Regions from separate parts of the Paracoccus sp. P2 genome, predicted to be linked through region 1. Evidence: riboswitches for the same ligand, from Rfam matches in the RefSeq annotation. Region 1 holds a riboswitch; each other region holds the start of a gene.
The links. Region 1 has a riboswitch for cobalamin ahead of ACDP63_RS01240 (ABC transporter substrate-binding protein). Riboswitches for the same ligand answer to the same signal wherever they lie in the genome.

Region 1 (6,580 bases):
GCGCCCCGCTGATCATCGGCGGAACCGTCTCGCCCGATCATCAGCCTTGCGCGGGCAGCAGGCTGCGCCGGATCGGGGCGTCCAGCGCCTTGAATGCGCCGAGTCCGCTCATGTCGTAAAGTGTGGCCCCGGCCCGCATCTTGGACTGCCGGCCGGCCGGCTGGTCGATGCGTACGGGCTGGCCCTGAAGAACCCCGCGCCTGCGACGAGGATCGCCCCCGGCTGCAAAGCCCGCGAGCGTCCTGCCTGCCCGCAGCGCGCGCTTCCCGTGCCCTGTTTCGCCCCCCATTCCCGCCGCGCCGGGTGCCCAGGCAGATCGGTTTTCCCAGTCCCGCGCCGATGCGCAGTCCGCGGGAGGGGGCAGGCCCGCGCCGCCCTCCTGTGCTGCAATGCGACGCGGCCCCGGCTCAGTCCGCTTTTCGGCGTTCAAGGATTTCCAGCATCCTCTGGCGCGCGGCGGGGGGCAGGTCGTCGGGCAGGTCGGCCTCGGTCGCGGGCCTGTCGCCGACCTGGATCAGCATCACCATGCCCATGGTGAAATGCGGCGAGCATTTGACGCCCCAGATGCCCTCGGCGTCCAGCGTGACTTCGATTTCCTCGTCGATCTTGCCGACGAATTTCTCGCCGCTCTCGGGGATCATCCCGGCGATGGTGGCGGCATTGTGGCCGGGATCGGCGGCGATGAACCGGACCGTGTCGCCGGGCTGGACCACCAGGTAGTCCGGCTCGAAGGGCATCGGGCCGGTGGCATTGCGGTTGAGCATCCTGACCTCATGCGTCTCGGCCAGGGCGGCGGCGGGCAGCAGGCAGGCAAGAAGCGCGGCGCGAAGCAGCATGGGATGTCCCTTCAGGCAAGGCGTTGGAAGGCAAAGACCGGCCGGCCCCCGCCAGGATGGGGGATGATCTCGGCCTCGACGGCAAAGATCTCGCGGATCAGCGCCGGGGTCAGGATTTCCATCGGCGGGCCAAGCGCCACGCAGCGGCCCGCGCGCAGCACCATGATCCGGTCGCAGCGCAGCGCGTGATGCAGGTCGTGCAGCGCGATGACGGTGGTGACGGAAAGCTGCGCGACCAGGTCGAGGATGGCGATCTGGTGATGGATGTCGAGATGGTTCGTCGGCTCGTCCAACAGCAGGACGCGCGGGGCCTGCGCATGGGCGCGCGCGATATGGACGCGCTGGCGCTCGCCCCCCGACAGCGAGGCCCAGTCGCGCCCCGCCATATGCGCCATGTCCACGGCATCGAGGGCCGCCGCGACGGCGTCGTCGTCCTGGGCACCCCATGGCCGCAGCGGGCCAAGCCAGGGCGTGCGGCCCAACTCCACCGCATCGCGCACGGTGATCCGTTCGGCCGTCTCGGCCGATTGCGCGACCAGCGCCAGCCGCCGCGCGATCTGCCGCCGGCCCAGCCGGGCCATGGGACGGCCTTCCAGCCGGATCTCTCCGCGGCTGGGGCGCAGCAGGCCCGCCATCATCCCCATCAGCGTCGACTTGCCCGATCCGTTCGGCCCGATCAGGCCCAGGGTCTCGCCCGGATGCAGGCGCAGGCTGATGTCGGACAGGATCTCGCGGCCGCGCACGGCATGGCTGGCGCCGACGGCTTCCAGGATGGGCGTCATCGTTGCCTTCCCCGGATCATGACCACGGCAAAGGCGGGCGCGCCGACCAGCGCGGTGATGACGCCGATGGGCAGCACCTGGCCGGGAATGACGATGCGCGAGACGACGTCGGACAGCACCAGGAACACCGCCCCCGCCAGCGCCGTCGCCGGGACCAGCCTGGCATGGCGCGGCCCGACGAGGATGCGCATCGCATGCGGCACCACCAGCCCGACGAAGCCGATGGCCCCGGCGATCGAGACCATGATCGCCGTCGCCAGCGAGGCCGTTCCGATCAGCAGCACCTGCGTGCGCCGCAGGTCGATGCCCAGCGACGCGGCGCTTTCCGCGCCGAAGGCAAAGGCGTCGAGCGCGCGCGCATGCCACAGCGCCACCCCCAGCGCCAGCGCCGCCATCGGGACCGCGACCCAGCTGTCGGGCCAGCGCACGCCGGACAGGTTGCCCAGCAGCCAGAACATGATGCCGCGCGCCTGCTCGGCGCTGGCCGATTGCGCGATGATCAGCGCGGTCAGCGCGTTGAACATCTGCGAGCCGGCGATGCCCGCCAGGATGATGACCCCGGCGCCGCGCATCCCGGTCCCGCCGCCGGCGGCGCGCGCCAGCGCCGCCACCAGCGCGAAGGCGGTCAGCGCCCCGGCAAAGGCGCCCGCCGACATGCTGAGCAGCCCCGCGCCGATCCCCGCCACCGCGACCGTGACCGCCCCGGTCGAGGCCCCGGCCGAAATCCCCAGCAGATAGGGCTCGGCCAGCGGGTTGCGCAGCAGCGCCTGCAGGATCAGCCCCGACAGCGCCAGGCTTGCGCCACCGCAGGCCGCGACCACCGCCCGCGACAGCCGGTAATGCCAGATCACGCTGGCGTCGATCGGATCGAGCGCGGCCGAGCCAAGCCCGGCCTTGACCGCCAGCACCTCGATGACGGTGGCCAGCGGAATGCGCGTCTCGCCCACCGCCGTTCCGAAGAGCAGCGCCGCGACCAGCACGGCGGGGGCCAGCCACAGCCAGCCCCGATTGCGCCCCGTGCTGCGGGTCGCGGCGCGCGCCCTCATTTCAGGTCGAACCCGGCCAGCGAGTCAGCCAGCGATTCCAGCGCATAGATCGCGCGCACCGAGGGGTCCATCGCATTGGCCGGCATGGTCAGGATGCGGTCGTTCTTTACCGCCCCCATCTCGCTCGTCACCGGGTCCGAGGTCAGGAAATCCCGCTTGACGGCGATGTCGTCGGCCGGAAAGCGGCGCCGGTTCATCTCGGCGGCAACGATGAAGCTGGGATTGGCCTTGCTGATGGTTTCCCAGCCCACGGTCGGCCATTCCTCGGCCGAGGCGACGACGTTCCTGACCCCCAGCTTGGACATCATCCAGCCCGGCACGCCATTGGCACCCGCGACATAGGGGTCGATCTCGATCTCGGCCGAGGAATACCAGAACAGGCCCGACACCGTTTCGGGCAGGTCCAGCGCCTGCGCCCGCTCGACCGCCGCCGCCTCGCGTGCCTTCAGGTCGGCGATCACCGCGGCCCCGCGATCCTGCACGTCGAAGATCGCCGCCAGTTCCTCGATGCCCTGGTAGAGCAGCGCGGTGTCGAACAGGACCGAGCGCGCGCCGTCCATGCTTTGCGTATTGTCCTTGCCGACGCATTCGGTGGGCATGATCCAGCTGGGGATCTGCGCGTCGTCGAACATCTCGCGTGTGCCGACCACGCCCTGCGGGCCGATCATCCATTCATAGGCCGTGACCACCAGCCCAGGCTTCTTGGCCAGCACGCTTTCGAAGCTGGGGGCGTTGTCGGCCAGCCGCTCGACCCCGGCATCCGCCTCGGCAAATTCGGGCAGGACGGGGTTGATCCACAGCGCCGTGCCCGCCACCTTGTCGGCCAGCCCCAGCATGTAGAGGATCTCGGTCGTGCTTTGCCCGACGCTGACGACGCTTTCGGGCGCCTTGTCGAAAGTGACTTCGTGGCCGCAGCTGGTCAGCGTCAGCGGGTATTCGGTGGCCCCGAACGCCGCCATCGGCGCCAGGGTGAACGTGGCGATCATCGCCGTGGTGAGCCTTGGCATGATGTTTCCTTCCGCTACATCATGAACAGGCCGGATGAGCGGATGGAGACCGGGCGAATGCCGGTCGCAACCCCTCCCGAGCCGACCCGCTCGGATTGGTCAAACGTCGTCGGCAGGTCTCCTGACTGGCGGGTCACGGCAGGGATGCGGCCTTCCCATGGCGCGGAGCCACAGTGGCATTCTCGCATCCTGCTCGCCGCCTACAGTTGCGGGGGCAGTTCCGGTTCGGGACGCCTGCGGGCGCCCCGGCGGATTCCCTTTCAATTCCTTGCGGAAACCGACGCGCCTTCCCTAGCTTCTGGCGCGGGCGCTGGCAAGCGGCAGCATGGCCGGCCGGCTTGCCGCTGCCGCGCCACGGCTGCCCCCGGCCCGGTCCCGCCGCACGAAGAAGAACGGGATGCCGCGCGCCTCGGGGCGTTGCAGCGTGGACATACGATGCGCGGTCTGCTCGAAACTGGCACCGAAGCGGTGGCCCAGCAGTTCCACGTCGTAGCGCGCCGATCTGGAACCGGCGGCTGGACTGCCCCAGCAGTTCGGACAGCATCAGCTCGCCCCTGACCGGGGCGGGCAGGATGCGCACCGCGATGCCATGCGCGGCCAGCCGGCCGGTCAGCGCCATATGTGGCTCGTTGCGGTGCCGCGCCAGCGCCTCGGCCAGTTTCTCGGCCGCGCGGTCCAGCCTATCGACGTAATTGCGCCGGGCATAGAGCCAGTTCCGGACCGCATCGACCGGGCGCGATCTGCCCGACTATCTGCCGCAAACGCGCGAGATCCGGCAGGGCATCTGGCAGGCCGCCTTCGTTCCGCCGGCGCTGGAGGATCGCCGGGTCGAGATCATCGGGCTGCTGGGACCATGTCTTCAGCCATATCGAGCCCGCGATGCTGCTGAACCCGCATCAGGGCCGGATCACCGAGGCGGGCGTGCGGCTGAACATCCAGGTCTGCGTCGAATACCTGGCGCAATGGCTGTCGGGCCGCGGTGCGGTGCCGATCCGAAACATGATGGAGGATGCCGCCACCGCCGAGATCAGCCGTGCCCAGCTGTGGCAATGGCTGCGCCGCGGTCGCGCTGGAGAGCGCCGCATGGCAGGGCGATCTGATGCAAGCCGAGATCGTCCGCATCCTCGACCGGCTGGGCCCGAACGGGCTCCATCGCGGCCATTACGCCGCGGCCGCGCGCATCCTGCGAGAGGCGGCGACGGCCGAGACCTTGCCCGATTTTATCACCCTGCCGGCCTATGCCGTGCTGAACGCGCTGGACTGAGGGGCCCCGATGGACATCATCCGCACGCTTGCTCCCTTTGGCGGGCCGCTTGCCCCGGATGCCCCGCCTTGCCGCCGGCCGCGCCTGCCGATTCCCGGACCGATCATGCGGAAAGGAAGCATCATGAGCAGAAAGACCTTTTCGGCAATACATCAAATGGCTGAAGGTGGAGCCGATCATGGACGCAAACCCGATCCGCGAGGGCACGGGGCGCCGGCGCGTGATCGAGGATTGCATCGCCTCGCTGACCTTGGGCGGCGCCGACCTGTTGTGGATCGAGACCGATACGCCCAACGTGGACGAGATCGCCGGCATGGTGGCCGAGATCCGCAAGGCGGTGCCCGATGCCAAGCTGACCCATAACAACGCGCCCGGCTTCAACTGGACGCTGAGCCTGCGCAAGCAGCTGCGGGCACAATGGCTGGCCGAGGGCCGGATCGGCAAGGCCGACCATCGTGACGGCAGTGCGCTGATGAAGCCCGATTTCGACGATACCGGCCAGGACCGCGAGGCCGACGCCCGGCTGCAACGCTTCCAGGCCGACATATCGGCCCGCGCGGGCGTGTTCCGCAACCTGACCATGCTGCGACCTTCCACCTGACCGCCAAGCCGGTGGACGAACTCAGCCGCGGCAATTTCGGCGCGGAAAAGATGCTGGCCTATGTGCAGACCGTGCAGCGCGAGGAGATCCGCCGCGGCATCTCGGCGGTCAGGCACCAGCACGAGGTCGGCTCGGACCTGGGCGACACGTTCAAGGAGATGGTGGCGGGCGAACGCGCGCTGAAGGCGGGCGGGCATGCCAATACCATGAACCAGTTCGCCGCAGGATAGGCCGGGATCGGGCTGCGGGTCGCCCGCCTTCGGTGGGTTCGCTCAACACCCCCCGGCCTGCCCGCGACGCCCCGATCCCTTGGGGCGTCGCTTTTCCGTCGTCGCGCCCGTGTTCAGATCAATGCCCAGTTGCCGCTGGCCGCCGCGGCGGCGAAGACCACGAGGTTCGCCGCCGCATGCGCCCATACCGCGTCGGTCAACCTGCCGCGGCGCTTGTAGACCGCGGCAAAGGCCAGCCCGGCGACGAAGGCCGCCGCGCCGCTGTCATGGAGCAGCGCGAAGGCGGCCGAGGAAACCAGAACGGCGCCTGCCTGGCCGGCCGGGCCGGGCAGTTTCAGCAGGTGGCCCAGCAGGTAGCCCCGGAAGGCCGCCTCCTCGATCAGGGGCACCAGCAGCACGGTGCCGACCAGGCGCAGGACGATCCAGCTTGCCGCCGCAAGCCCGAGCCCGGCGAAGGGCGGCGGGGCCGGCTCGGCCCCCGCAGCGACGCCGGCGGCAATCCACATGATACCGACCGCGACGCCCGCCAGCAGCGGCAGCGGATCGACGCGCCAGTCGAGCCGGGCCCAGACCGGAAGGAACAGGACCAGCCCCGCGCCCATCGCCGGCACCCGGTATGGGTAGGCCGCCTCGGGATTGGTGAAGAATGTCGATACGAAAAGCCCCGAGAGCAGCAGGACCAGCAGCGGCACCAACATCGCGCTGACCGGATCGTGCCGGAAGGCGGCTGTCTTTGCGCCAAAGGCCGGGCCGGGCTTTTCGCCGCGCCACAGCGCCGGCACCAGATGCGCCGCGCCGATCATCCCGATGCTCA
Region 2 (6,580 bases), on a different contig from region 1:
CCACCGCCCGGCGTGTCGCCTGCCGCAGCCGGTGCCAGGCCGTGACCCGCGCCACCGCAGCCTCGATGCGGTCCGTGTCCGGGGCGTGGATCACGCGGGCGAATTGCAGGTCGGGGTCGCGCTCTTGCGGTTGCTTGAAGCTGATCGCGCCCAGGAAGATGCGGCCATCGACCTCGGGCAGCACGACATGCATGGCCAGATCGGCGGCGGACAGGCCGCGCTCCTCGGCTGCCCAGAGCGCGCGGGGGGCGGTGGACAGCGCCACCTGGAAGACCGGGCAATCCGCACCGTCGAAGGGCGTGGCGCCGGCATCGTCGCGGGCGGAAAAGGCGGTCAGGTTCACCACCGCGATAAGGCCGGGCAGGTGCGGCGCCAGCCACTCGGCAAAGCCCGGCGCCTTGAGCGAGGGCGCAAAGACCCCGGTCGCCGCCAGCCCCGCCGCGCGCAGGGCGCGGATCATCGCATCCACCGGCGCAAGGTCGGCGGCGGTCAGGTAGCTGCGATAGAAGCTGACCAGCAGGCCGGGCTCGGGGCGGTCGATCACGCCGCGGTCGGGGTCGTAGAAGCCGAAATCCGGGATCGCGGCCTCGCCACGGACCGGGGCGGCGGGCAGTCCTGCCGCCTGCGCCAGTTCCGCCAGTGCCATCTGCGCCGCGACCGCGCCGCCCTGGTCGCAGAGCGCCGAAAGCCGGCGCAGCAGCGGCACCGGCAGGGTCGAGAAACGGTCCAGCGTGGGATCAGGGCGCCCGTCCGCCGGCAGGAAGGCCAGCGCGATGCCGCAGCGATGGGCGAGGTCTTGAAGGCTGGCCACGCCATAGGGCCAATAGGGCTCGCCGCCGATCAGCCGGACCAGCACGGCGCGGGCGCCCGAAAGCGTCGCCTCGACATATTGATCGACCGAGACCGGGTGCCGCAGCGCCGCGAGGTTGCACAGCCGCAGCGTGGGCAGGCCGCCGGCCGCCCGGTGCCAGCCCGCCGCGAAAGCGCCGAGGTCGCTGTCGGAATAGGACAGCACCACCAGGTCGGCGGGGCTTTGGCCGGGGTCGGTCGGGACCTCGGTTTCCTCAAGCCCACGGCTTTCGCGGAAGACGACGTGCATGGCTTACGCGGCCAGGACCGCCCGGATCGCGGCCTCGTCGATATCGTCATGCTCGGCGATGACGACAAGGCGCGAGGCGCGGGGCCCGTCGCCCCAGGGCCGGTCGTATTGGTGCCGCACCCGTTCGCCCACGGCCTGGACCAGCAGGCGCATGGGCTTGCCGGCGACGGCGACATGGCCCTTGACGCGCAGGATGTTCTGCTCGCGCGCCAGCCGCTCGATGCGGGTGGCAAGCTCGCCGGGGTCGGCGATCTCGGCCAGCTCGATCACCACCGAGTCGAAATCGTCATGTTCGTGGTCGTCGGCGCCGTCGTGATGGCTGGGGCGGGCGGCAAGGTCGTCCTCGGCCGCCGCGCCCAGCCCAAGGATCACCCGCGGGTCGATCACCCCATCGGTCAACGGCAGGATCGGCAGCTTGCGCGGCGCCTCGGCCTCGATCACCGCGCGGGCGGCGGCCAGCCCGTCCTCGCCGGCCAGGTCGGCCTTGGACAGCAGCACGATGTCGGCGCAGGCGATCTGGTCCTCGAACACCTCGGACAGGGGCGTTTCGTGGTCGAGGCTGTCGTCGGCGGCGCGCTGCGCCTCGACGGCGGCCTCGTCCGGGGCGAAGCGGCCGGCAGCGACGGCTTCGGCATCGGCCAGCGCGATCACCCCGTCCACGGTGATGCGCGAGCGGATGGCGGGCCAGTCGAAGGCTTTCAGCAAGGGCTTGGGCAGGGCAAGGCCCGAGGTCTCGATCAGGATGTGGTCGGGTTTCACCGGCATCGCCATCAGCCGCTCCAGCGTCGGGATGAAATCGTCGGCCACCGTGCAGCAGATGCAGCCGTTCGACAGCTCCATGATGTTCTCGGCCGGGCAGTTCTCGTCGGCGCAGGATTTCAGGATCTCGCCGTCGACGCCCATGGTGCCGAATTCGTTGACCAGCACCGCCAGCCGCTTGCCCTGCGGGTTCAGCATCAGGTGGCGGATCAGCGTGGTCTTGCCGGCGCCGAGAAAGCCGGTGATGACGGTCACGGGGGTCTTGGTCAGGTCGCTCATTTCTTATCCGATCGGGGGAATGCGCGCGAGGCTGCGCTTGCGGAAAATCGTGACGCGCTCGCGCCAGGGCACGATGCCGTCGGGGGCCTGGGCATAGGCGGCGGCGCCTAGCAGGATCTCGGGGGCGTCCTCGGCCGACATGCGGCCATAGACATAGGTCCAGCGGCCCGGCGCCGACAGCGCGATGGCGGCGCCGCTGGCGCAGGCGGACAGGCATTCGACCGGGACGATGCGCACGCCATCCGGTGCGCCTTCGGCTGCCAGCGCGTCATGCAGCCGCGCGCCGGGCACCGGCTCGCCCTCAAGCACCGGCTGGCCGGCGCGGCAGGTGATGCAGACATGCAGCGTGACTGTCATGCGCCCTTCATCCCTCAAGGCGGCACGAGGCAGGGGACCAGCGCCCAAGCCCCAGCGGGAACACCCCGTCCGCCGGTCAATCCTTCGCGCGCTGGCAGGTCTCCCGGCTTGCGGATTCGGGCTTTGGCCCACGGCCGCCCCGCCTTCCCGGCTTTCGCCAGTGGCCATGGGGCGACCTTTCCGGTCACGGTCGCGGGGGCGGCTGCTTCCAGGCGGTTGCCTGTCGCATTCCCTCTTCGCCTGTCGTAGGACAGGAACCAGCGCCCCCTGTCTGTGCGCGCCCGGTCCCGACTTGTCAAGCGAAGGAGTGCCCGATGCAGACCGACGACAACGCCCGCCATGCCGAGAAGATGGCGAAGATCAAGGCTGCCCGCGACCGGATGATGGCCGAGAAGCAGGGCGAGAAGGGCCTGGTCATCGTCCATACCGGCAAGGGCAAGGGCAAGTCCTCGTCCGGCTTTGGCATGATCCTGCGCTGCATCGCCCATGGCATGCCCTGCGCGGTGGTGCAGTTCATCAAGGGCGCCTGGGACACGGGCGAGCGGCGGCTGCTGACCGCGCATTTCGCCGGTCTGTGCCAGTTTCACGCCATGGGCGAGGGCTTCACCTGGGAGACGCAGGACAAGGCGCGCGACATCGCCGCCGCCCGCGCCGGTTGGGAAAAGGCCAAGGAACTGATCCGCGATCCGCAGATCCGCATGGTCCTGCTGGACGAGATCAACATCGCCCTGCGCTATGACTACCTGGACCTGGACGAGGTGCTGGACTTCCTGCGCAGCGAAAAGCCGCCGATGACCCATGTCGTGCTGACCGGGCGCAATGCCAAGCCGGAACTTGTCGCGCTGGCCGATCTTGTGACCGAGATGGAGCAGGTCAAGCACCCCTTCCGCGACGGCATCAAGGCCCAGCCTGGGGTGGAGTTCTAGCCCGTTTCCTGTCATCTGCCGCTGGTGCAGAACGAGTGATTTTTCGAAAGGATGTTCGAACATGTTTGCGAGACAAGGCCTTGTGGCACTGCTGGCGATCTGCCCCGTCTCGGCGGCCTGGGCGGTGCCCGCCACCGATGAGGGGGCCCAAAGGCTGCGCGGCGTTTTCCAGACCTATTTCGGCGGCACCGAGGGCGTGGTCGCCGTCACCCCGCAGGGCGAAAGCTATGAGCTGCGCATCGATCCGGCGCCGCTTCTGGCGCAGGTTCCGGCCGATCAGGCCCAGGTCAGCGTCTCGGCCCTGACCTATCGGCTGACCGACAATGGCGACGGCAGCTGGGGCGTCAGCGAGGACCAGGTGCTGAGCTGGTCGGTGGTGGTGCCGAAGATGTTCGAGCAGAAGGGCTCGACCAGGGTCGAATCGACCGGCATCTGGGACGAATCGCTGATGAGCTTTCGCGAACAGAAGGCGGTGATGACGGATTACGTCATCGAATCGGTGCAATATGCGCCGCCGCTGCCTGCTGCCGAAACCGCGCCCGACCAGCCCTCGGCCGAGCCGCAGGTGGTTTCGCGCGATCACCAGCGCACGGCGCGAATGGAATGGTCGGTGAACGGCGCGCCCGGCAAGGCCGGCGGCGTCGATCAGGCCATGAGCTTCACCGCCGAGGGGCTGGAGCAGTCGCAGGAGATCCTGATGGGTCCGGGCGGCCAGCCGATGACCTTCCAGATCACCGCGCCGGGCTACGAGGGCAGCGGCCAGATCACCGGCATGCGCAGCGAAGGCGTGCTGTCCCTGCTTTCCTGGTTCGTCGCCCATCCGTCCGAGGAACTGATCAAGGGCGCGCAGGACGGGCTGCGCGACAAGCTGGCCGCGGCCATGCCGCTATGGGAAGACCTGTCGATGGATGCGGTGCTGCACGACCTGAAGATCGGCTCTCCGCTGGGCGAGTTCGGCCTTGCCTCGACCAAGGTGGCGATCGGCCTGTCCGGTGCCACCGCCGACGGCCGGCTGCACGAACGGGTGGCGCTGTCGGGCCTGACCGTGCCCGAAGGCGTGCTGCCGCCCTGGGCCGTGCCGATCCTGCCGCAAGAGATGACGCTGGACTTCACCGCTTCGGGCTTCGATCTGGCGGCACCGGCGAAGATGCTGATCGAGGGGTTCGACCTGGCCGCCGACGAGCCTTTTGCCCGGCTGGTACCCGAACAGTTGCAGGCGGCGCTGCTGCCCAGGGGCACGGCCGACCTGACGCTTGCGCCCTCGCAGATCAAGGGCGACGGCTACCGGATCGACTATCGCGCCGATATCGCGGCGGGTCCGGGGGCTGCGCCCACCGGCGCGGTGCTGATCTCGGCCATGGGGCTCGACAAGGTCGAGGCGGCGCTGGCCGCCGCCCCGCAGGAAGAGGCCGGCCAGCCGCTGATGATGCTGCGCATGGCCCGCGCCATGGCCAAGCCCGGCGCGAGCGGCGAGCATCTCTGGGACATCCAGATGCCCGAGGGCGGCGGGCCCTTTACCGTCAACGGCCAGCCCATGGGCCCGGCCACCTCGCAGCCCTGAACCAGGCGGCCCCGCCGGATGCGGTGGGGCCTTTCAGCGCCGCTGCCAGCCGGGGGCGGTGTTTTCCTGCCAGCCGGTGCGGTGCAGCAGCGGCGTGTCGTCGGTGAACTCGGGCCAGCCCAGGCAGAGCAGCGCCGAGAACTCCCAGCTTTCGGGCACCGCGAGCAGCGGGCCGATCCGCGCCGGATCGAGGATCGAGACCATGCCAAGCCCCAGGTTGCGCACCCGTGCCGCCAGCCACAGCGCATGGATCGCCATGGCCGTCGATTGCCGCAGGGTCTGCGGCATGGTGGCGCGGCCAAGACCGTGGCCCTCGGAGGGGTCGATCTCGGTAAAGACGGCCAGCCAGACCGGGGCGCGGTCCAGCCCGGCCAGCTTCAGCGCATCGTATGCCTGCCGCTGCCGGCCCTGGTAGCGGGTGGCGGCCTGGGCATTGCAGCGCAGGAAATCGGCGCGGATCGCGGCGCGCAGATCGGGGCTTTCGACGCGGATCACCCGCCAGGGCCGGGCATTGCCGACCGAGGGCGACAGTTCCATCGCCGCGCGCAATTCCTCCAGCAGCGGTTCGGGGACCGGGGCGTCGCGGAAATGCCGCACGTCGCGGCGCCAGCGCAGGATGCGCTGCAAGGCGGCCTTGTCCTCGGCGCCGAACTCCATCACGGCGCCGCGCAGATCGCGCTGTCGGGCAGGCCCGCGGCCCCGGCGCGGATGCCCACCGGCCGGTCGGGCACGGTCAGCTCGACGGCAAGCGGCCAGCCGGAGACGGTCAGCGGGCGGTGGTCGTTCGAGTTCAGCTCGACCCGCAGCCGGTCTCCGGGCCCCAGCGCGTCGAGGTGATGGGCCGGGCCGTAGAGCCGGGCGATCTTGGCGCCGTTGAGGTAAAGATGCGCATGGCCCTCGCCCCGGCGGTCGGCCAGCCCGGCATGTTCGGGGGCAAAGCAGAAGCCCTCGGCCTTGATGAACAGGTTCCAGCCCGCGGTGCTGTCGGGCTCCAGCCGGGCCGCGGCGGTGGCGCTGCCGGCGGGCAGGTCGATGGGCGCGCCGTGGTCATGCGCCGCGGCTTGGGCGCCATGGCCATGCGCGCCGTGGTCGTGGCCGTCCAGCGTGATGCCGTTGGCGGCGGCGATGACGAAGCCCATGCCGCCGCCGAAGACCAGACCGATCAGCAGCATCGGGATCGAGCGATCCATGTCTTTTCCCCGTTTCATGGAACAGCCGGGCGCGGCAGGCACGCCCGGCCGGAAGGGTTGCGGCGCCGATCAGGCGGCCTGCGGCACCGGTGCGCCTTGGCCTTCGCGCTGCCAGAACCAGCCGGCCAGCAGGCCGAGCAGGGCCCAGGCCATCGCGCCCGCCCCCAGCGCCCGGCCGGCGAATTCCGCCGAAAGCTCGGGCGGGACCGGGCCGGCATAGCTGTCGGGCTGCGGCGCGCCGATCAGATGCGGCGCCAGGATCAGCACGATGGCCGCGCCCCAGGCCGCCCAGCCCTTGCCGAAGGCGACCAGCCACAGCGCGAGCCCGGTGGTGGCGGCGGTGCCCAGCCACCAGATCGCGCGGAGCTGCACATCGGCGGCGGCGACGCCCGGCACTTCCGGGGCCAGG
Region 3 (6,580 bases), on a different contig from region 1:
GGGGCGAGAACAGATACATGTCCTCGTTGCGCTTGGCGAGCTCGAAGGTCACGTCGGGGATGACCACGCCGAGCGACAGCGTCTTGATGCGGATCTTCTCGTCGGCATTCTCGCGCTTGGTGTCGAGGAAGCGCAGGATGTCGGGGTGATGCGCGTTCAGGTAGACCGCCCCCGCGCCCTGCCGCGCGCCCAGCTGGTTGGCATAGGAAAAGCTGTCCTCCAGCAGTTTCATTACCGGGATGACGCCCGAGGACTGGTTCTCGATCCCCTTGATCGGCGCGCCGGCCTCGCGCAGGTTGGTCAGCATCAGGGCGACGCCGCCGCCGCGCTTGGAAAGCTGCAGCGCCGAATTGATGCCGCGGCCGATGCTCTCCATGTTGTCCTCCAGCCGCAAGAGGAAGCACGAGATCAGCTCGCCCCGCGACTTCTTGCCGGCGTTCAGGAAGGTCGGCGTCGCCGGCTGGAAGCGGCCCGACAGGATTTCCTCCATGAAGCGCATGGCGAGATCCTGGTCGCCGCGCGCCAAGGCCAGCGCGACCATGACCACCCGGTCCTCGTAGCGTTCCAGATAGCGCCGCCCGTCGCGGGTCTTCAGCGTGTAGCTGGTATAATACTTGAAGGCGCCCAGGAAGGTCGGAAAGCGGAACTTCCGCGCATAGGCCGCGTCCCAGATCCGGTGCAGGAACTCGCGCGGATACTGCTCCAAGACTTCGGCCTCGTAATAGCCCTCGTCCACCAGATAGCCCAGCTTCTCGTCCAGCGAGTGGAAGAAGACGGTGTTCTGGTTGACATGCTGCAGGAAATACTGCCGCGCGGCCTTGCGATCCGCGTCGAAGCGGATGCGGCCCTCGCCGTCGTAAAGGTTCAGCATCGCGTTCAGCGCGTGATAGTCCAGCTCGGCCTTTACGCCATCGTCAAGCATTCCGTCCCCCAGAATTTCTCAAGCCCCGCCCGGACGCGGGAAAGATCATTGTCGTCGCCCGCCAGCTCGAAGCGGTAAAGCACGGGCACGTTGCATTTTGCGGCGATCACCCTGGCCGACAGGGCGAAGGCGGTGCCGAAATTGCGGTTGCCGCTGCCGATCACGCCGCGCAGCAGGCCGCGGCGGGCGGGATCGTTCAGAAAACGGATCACCTGTTTCGGCACCGCGCCGCGTCCCTCGCCATCGGCATAGGTCGGGCAGATCAGCACATAGGGCGCCGCGGGCTGCGGCAGCGCGTCGCGCGGCGAGACCGGAATGCGCCCGGCCGCCAGCCCCAGCCGCGCGACGAAGCGCGCGGTGTTCCCCGAGGCCGAGGAATAATAGACCAGCCCGCCCATGGCGCCGGTCAGGACAGCCGGCCGATCATGTCGGGCCGGAAGCCCGCCCAATGCGCATCGCCGGCGACGACCACCGGGGCCTGACGATAGCCCAGCGAGGCGACCAGCTCCATCGCCGCCTCGTCCTCGGTCAGGTCGACCAGCCGATAAGCCAGGCCGCGCGCGTCGAGCGCCCGCGTGGTGGCGGTGCATTGCACGCAGGCGGGCTTGGAGTAAACGGTGATGGGCATGGCCCGGCTCCTTCTGTTCTGTCGGCAAGAGGGGGCCGGGCCGATGGACATGCCACCGGACCCTGTTCCAGCCCCGCGCCCGCCGCACGGTTTCGTTCTTTCGCGCCATGGCAGGTCTTCTGACTTGCGGGTCTCGGCTCGGCCGGCCTTCCCGGAGCCTGGGCTCCAGTGGCATTCCAGCGTCGCTCGCCGCTTACAGCTGCGGGGGCAGTGCCGGCTTTTCACCGGCTTCCCTTTTCATCCCCGAGTCGGCCCCAGGGCAACCATGACCCCCGCAGTTAGCCACGGGTCACAGGCCGGGTCAATCCAGATTTAGTGGGCGATGGCACTGTTCTTGGAACATCTGGTGGGCCGCCGGGATCGCGGGCAGGGGCTGGATATGCTGCCGGCGGCGGTGATGACGGGCCATGGCGCGGGCGCAGCACCCGGCAGACTGTTGGATTATGGCAACAGGCGAGGTTGCGGAGCCGGGAAATGACGCTGCGTCGTTTGACAAGGTATGACAATTTGTCCTCTTGCGTTGATCAAGCGCAGCCGGACCGCGGTTTCACCCCGCTTTCCGCTGCGCGAACGCGCAAGCCATTGATGAGCCAGCACCTTCCTGTCGTTTCCGCCTTGAGGCGGTTGCGACTCATCTTTCGTGCCGGGATCAACCCATGAACAAAACCCATCCCAAACCGCCTGCCTCGGGGTCAGCCGCGCAATTGCTGCCGACCCTGGGCTTGCTGCCCGTGCTGGCCATCTCGGCCGGCGTGGCCGGCCCCGCCCAGGCGCAGGATACCGTTACCCTGGACACGGTGGTCATCCGCCGCCAGCAGGGCAACGAGGCCGAGACCAGCTACAAGGTCACCGAGAGCGCCTCGGACAAGGCCACCGCGCCGCTGCTCGACACGCCCAAGACCGTGACCGTCGTCACCGCGCGCCAGATCGAGGAGCGCGGCCAGACCTCGGTCGCGGACGTGCTGCGCACCACGCCGGGCGTCACCCTGGGCGCGGGCGAGGGCGGCGTGCCGCAGGGCGTGCGCCCCTATATCCGCGGCTTCGAGGCCAGCCAGGACATGCTGGTCGACGGCATGCGCAACGCCTCGCGCACGCAATACGAGGCCTTCAACCTGGAATCGATCGAGATCAGCAAGGGTCCGGGCGGCGTCTATTCCGGCGCCGGTTCGACCGGCGGCACCATCAGCCTGAACAGCAAGACCCCGCAGTCGGGCGCCTTTGACGAGGTGGCGCTGTCCTATGGCACCGGCAACTATGTCCGCGGCACGCTGGATTCGAACCGTGAATTCGGCGCGATCGGCCTGCGCCTGAACCTGATGGGGCAGCACGTCGACGATCTGGGCGGGCGCGACGGCGTCGAGTCCCGGCGCTTCGGCGTGGCGCCCAGCATCAGCTATCGCCTGACCGACGACAGCAAGATCACCGCCGGGCTGTATTACTACAAGGACGAGGATACGCCCGATTACGGCGTGCCGATGTCCAATGCGAGCACGCCGGCGGCATGGCGGCGTGGTTCGGGCACCAGCGTCGACCCGTTCCTGCCGGCCGATGTCGAGCCCGATACCTTCTACGGCCTGCACGCGCGCGATTTCCGCGATCTCGAATCCGCCTCGGGCTATGTGAAGTTCGAACATGCCTTCTCGGACAGCCTGCGGCTGACCACGGCCCTGCGCAAGGCGCGCGACACCAACACCTATGTCGTGACCTCGCCGACCTCGGGCAGCGACGGGCTGGTGTCGCGCAGTTCCAAGGCTTCGGACCGGGTGAACGAGACCGTGTCGTTCAACGCCCAGCTTTCGGGCGAGGCACGGGCCTGGGGCGTCGAGCATCGCTTCGCGGTCGGGGTGGACATCGCCAATTCCCGCGCCGCCACCCGCCGGCTGGCGGTGAACAATCCCGACCCGATGCCGACCTCGCCCTATGAGAATCCGAATCCCGGCGCGTTCTGGGGCGGCAGCATCGAGCGCGGCGGCGAGACCGGCTACAGCACCACCAAGTCGCGCGGCGTCTACGCGCTGGACACCATCACCTTCACCCCGCAATGGGAGGTGACGGTGGGGCTACGCTGGGACGATTACAGCGTCGACAGCGTCACCCATGCGACCGAGGATGATCCACGCGCGAGCAACGACAACGATTCCGATTTCCTGAACGGGATGCTGGGCGTGGTTTACAAGCCGGTGCCCAATGGCTCGATCTATGCCTCGGCCAGCACCTCCTCGAACCCGGCGGGCGAAGGCGCGGGCACCGGCGGCAGCAATGCCTCGGACGATCTGGACAGCCTCGATCCCGAGCGCAGCGTGAATTACGAGATCGGCACGAAATGGCTGGTGCTGAACGATCAGCTTGAGCTGAGCGCGGCGCTGTTCAGGACCGAAAAGGACAATGCCCGCGTCACCAACGCCCTGGGCGAGACCGAAAATATCGGCAATACCATCGCCAAGGGCATCGAGCTGGGCTTTGCCGGCCAGCTCACCGAGCGCTGGGGCATCTGGGGCGGCTATGTCTATCAGGACGTCAAGCTGAAGGACGGCGGCTGGAGTACGCCGCGCGGCGGCGGCGATCCCTATCCGAACCCCGCCACCGGCAAGCAGGTCGTGAAGATCCCGCGCAACAGTTTCTCGCTGTGGACGACCTATGACTACAGCCCGGAACTGACGCTGGGCGGCGGCGTGACCTATACCGGCAAGCGCATGGCCAGCTATTCGCAGAACGGCGATGCCGATGCCGGCCTGCCGTCAAGCTGGCGCACCGACCTGATGGCGGCCTATCGGCTGAACGAGGCCACGGCGTTGCAGCTCAACATCAACAACGTCTTCGACCGCCAGATCTATACCGACTCGCATAGCGGGCAATTCGCCAATATCGAGCCGGGGCGGAATTTCGTGCTGACGCTGAAGCACGCGTTCTGAGGATCGCGTCGCCACCGCTTCGGGGACGGCTTTCGGGCCGTTCCCTCTCGCTCGCGCTGCGGGCATTCCCAAAATCCGACAAAAACGCTTAACTTTCTGCGGCCCCGGCCCTATCCTGCGCCCGCCGCATTCCACCGCAGGAGAATCCCATGCTCGTCACCATTCCGGATCTGCTGACGCCCGAGGAGGTCGCCTATATCCGGCAGGTGCTGGAGGGTACCGACTGGGTCGACGGCCGCAGCACCGCCGGCGATCAGGCGGCCAAGGTCAAGCTGAACCTCCAGGTGCCGGTGGACAGCCCGGTGGCACGCGAACTCAGCGGCATCGTCATGCGGGCGCTGGGGCGCAGCCCGGTCTATTCCTCGGCCGCGCTGCCCCTGCACGTGCTGCCGCCGATGTTCAACCGCTATGACGAGGGCATGACCTTCGGCGCCCATGTCGACGGCTCGATCCGGGTCGTGCCCGGCAGCGGCCAGCGCATCCGCACCGATGTCTCGACCACCGTCTTCCTGACCCCGCCCGAGGATTACGACGGCGGCGAGCTGGTCGTGCACGACACCTATGGCGAGCATCGCGTCAAGCTGCCGGCGGGTCATGCCGTGGTCTATCCCGCGACCTCGCTGCATTCGGTGACGCCGGTGACGCGCGGCTCGCGCTGGGCCTCGTTCTTCTGGGCGCAGTCGATGGTCAAGGACGACTGGCGGCGGCACATGCTCTATGACCTCGACCAGTCGATCATGCGCATCCGCGCGATGCTGCCTGACGACGATCCGGCGGTCACGGGCATCACCGCGCATTATCACAACATGATCCGCCACTGGTCCGAGATTTGACCCAGGCCATTCCCCCCGACGTGGTGGCGCTGGAGGATTACCAGCGCCTGGCCGCCGCCATCCTGCCCGTCCCGGCGCGGGCCTATGTCGATGGCGCCGGCGCGGACGGGCTGACGGCACAGGCCAACCTTGCCGCCTGGCGGGGGATCAGGCTGCAATCGCGCCTGCTTTGCGACATGCGGGGGGCGCATACCGGCCTGCGGCTTTTCGGCCTGGACCTGCCGCATCCCTTCCTGCTGGCGCCGGTGGCCTTTCACGGGCTCGCCCATGCCGAGGGGGAACATGCGACCGCCCTTGGCGCCGCGGCGACCGGCAGCCTGATGGTGGTCTCGACCCAGTCCGGCCTGCCGCTGGAGGAGATCGCGGCCCGCGCGCAGGGGCCCTTGTGGTTCCAGCTCTACATGCAGCCCGACCGGGCCGACACGCTGGCGCTGGTCCGCCGGGCCGAGGCGGCGGGCTGTCGCGCGCTGGTCGTGACCGTGGATGCGCCGGTGAACGGCATCCGCAACACCGAAGCCCGCGCCGGCTTCGCCCTGCCCGAGGGGCTGCGGGCGGTCAACCTGGACGGCATGCGCCCGCCGCAGATCCGCAGCGAGCCGGGGCGGGCGGCGACCTTCCTGGGCCTGCTGGATCAGGCGCCGCGCTGGGAGGACATCGTCTGGCTGAAAGCGCAGACCCGGCTGCCGCTGCTGCTGAAAGGCATTATGTCGGCGCATGATGCCGGGCGTGCGGTCGCGGCCGGGGTGGACGGCGTGATCGTCTCGAACCACGGCGGGCGGGCGCTCGACACGCTGCCGGCGACGGCCGAGGCGCTGCCGGTGGTGGCCCGCCAGGTCGCCGGGCGCATCCCGGTGCTGTGCGACGGCGGCATCCGGCGCGGCACCGATGCGCTGAAGGCCCTGGCGATGGGCGCGGCGGCGGTGCTGGTCGGGCGGCCGCAGCTGCATGCGCTGGCGGTGGGCGGTGCGGCGGGGGTCGCGCATATGCTGACCATCCTGCGCGCCGAGCTTGAGGTCGCGATGGCGCTGACCGGGCGGCGCGACCTGGCCGGGATCGACGAAACCGTGCTTTGGCCTAGCCCCTGAAGCTGCGCCACAGGCTCAGCGCCGCGTCGGACAGGTCGCCCAGCCGGGCCAGAACATGTTCGCGCGCCAGCCCCGGCGCGTCCTCGGCCTTCTCCAGCCGGCGCAGCAGCCGCAGCACCCGGCGCTTGTGGATGCCGGTCCAAAGCTGGACCGGATCGGCGACGAGCCCGGCAAAGGTCGTCAGGACCGAGGCGAGCATG

Region 2: another riboswitch for cobalamin. It lies ahead of ACDP63_RS04730 (DUF1636 family protein); the one in region 1 lies ahead of ACDP63_RS01240 (ABC transporter substrate-binding protein).
Region 3: another riboswitch for cobalamin. It lies ahead of nrdH (glutaredoxin-like protein NrdH); the one in region 1 lies ahead of ACDP63_RS01240 (ABC transporter substrate-binding protein).

What each region holds. Positions count from the first base shown of each region.
Region 1 is NZ_JBGOSN010000002.1:6,416-12,995, reverse strand. It holds gene ACDP63_RS01255 (pseudoazurin) at 408-836, opposite strand; gene ACDP63_RS01250 (ABC transporter ATP-binding protein) at 848-1,618, opposite strand; gene ACDP63_RS01245 (FecCD family ABC transporter permease) at 1,615-2,664, opposite strand; gene ACDP63_RS01240 (ABC transporter substrate-binding protein) at 2,661-3,671, opposite strand; cobalamin riboswitch at 3,765-3,968, opposite strand; gene ACDP63_RS01235 (short-chain fatty acyl-CoA regulator family protein) at 3,963-4,157, opposite strand; partial or broken gene ACDP63_RS01230 (hypothetical protein) at 4,551-4,682, shown strand; gene ACDP63_RS01225 (hypothetical protein) at 4,705-4,935, shown strand; gene ACDP63_RS01220 (hypothetical protein) at 5,114-5,536, shown strand; gene ACDP63_RS01215 (hypothetical protein) at 5,548-5,766, shown strand; gene xrtE (exosortase E/protease, VPEID-CTERM system) at 5,880-6,580, opposite strand, start outside.
Region 2 is NZ_JBGOSN010000005.1:16,862-23,441, forward strand. It holds gene cobN (cobaltochelatase subunit CobN) at 1-1,099, opposite strand, end outside; gene cobW (cobalamin biosynthesis protein CobW) at 1,103-2,137, opposite strand; gene ACDP63_RS04730 (DUF1636 family protein) at 2,141-2,494, opposite strand; cobalamin riboswitch at 2,570-2,771, opposite strand; gene cobO (cob(I)yrinic acid a,c-diamide adenosyltransferase) at 2,809-3,420, shown strand; gene ACDP63_RS04740 (hypothetical protein) at 3,482-4,981, shown strand; gene bluB (5,6-dimethylbenzimidazole synthase) at 5,015-5,638, opposite strand; gene ACDP63_RS04750 (hypothetical protein) at 5,638-6,171, opposite strand; gene ACDP63_RS04755 (CbtA family protein) at 6,241-6,580, opposite strand, start outside.
Region 3 is NZ_JBGOSN010000001.1:190,569-197,148, forward strand. It holds gene nrdE (class 1b ribonucleoside-diphosphate reductase subunit alpha) at 1-922, opposite strand, end outside; gene nrdI (class Ib ribonucleoside-diphosphate reductase assembly flavoprotein NrdI) at 904-1,320, opposite strand; gene nrdH (glutaredoxin-like protein NrdH) at 1,329-1,550, opposite strand; cobalamin riboswitch at 1,642-1,833, opposite strand; gene ACDP63_RS00910 (TonB-dependent receptor) at 2,207-4,462, shown strand; gene ACDP63_RS00915 (Fe2+-dependent dioxygenase) at 4,612-5,295, shown strand; gene ACDP63_RS00920 (alpha-hydroxy acid oxidase) at 5,292-6,380, shown strand; gene ACDP63_RS00925 (DUF6635 family protein) at 6,370-6,580, opposite strand, start outside.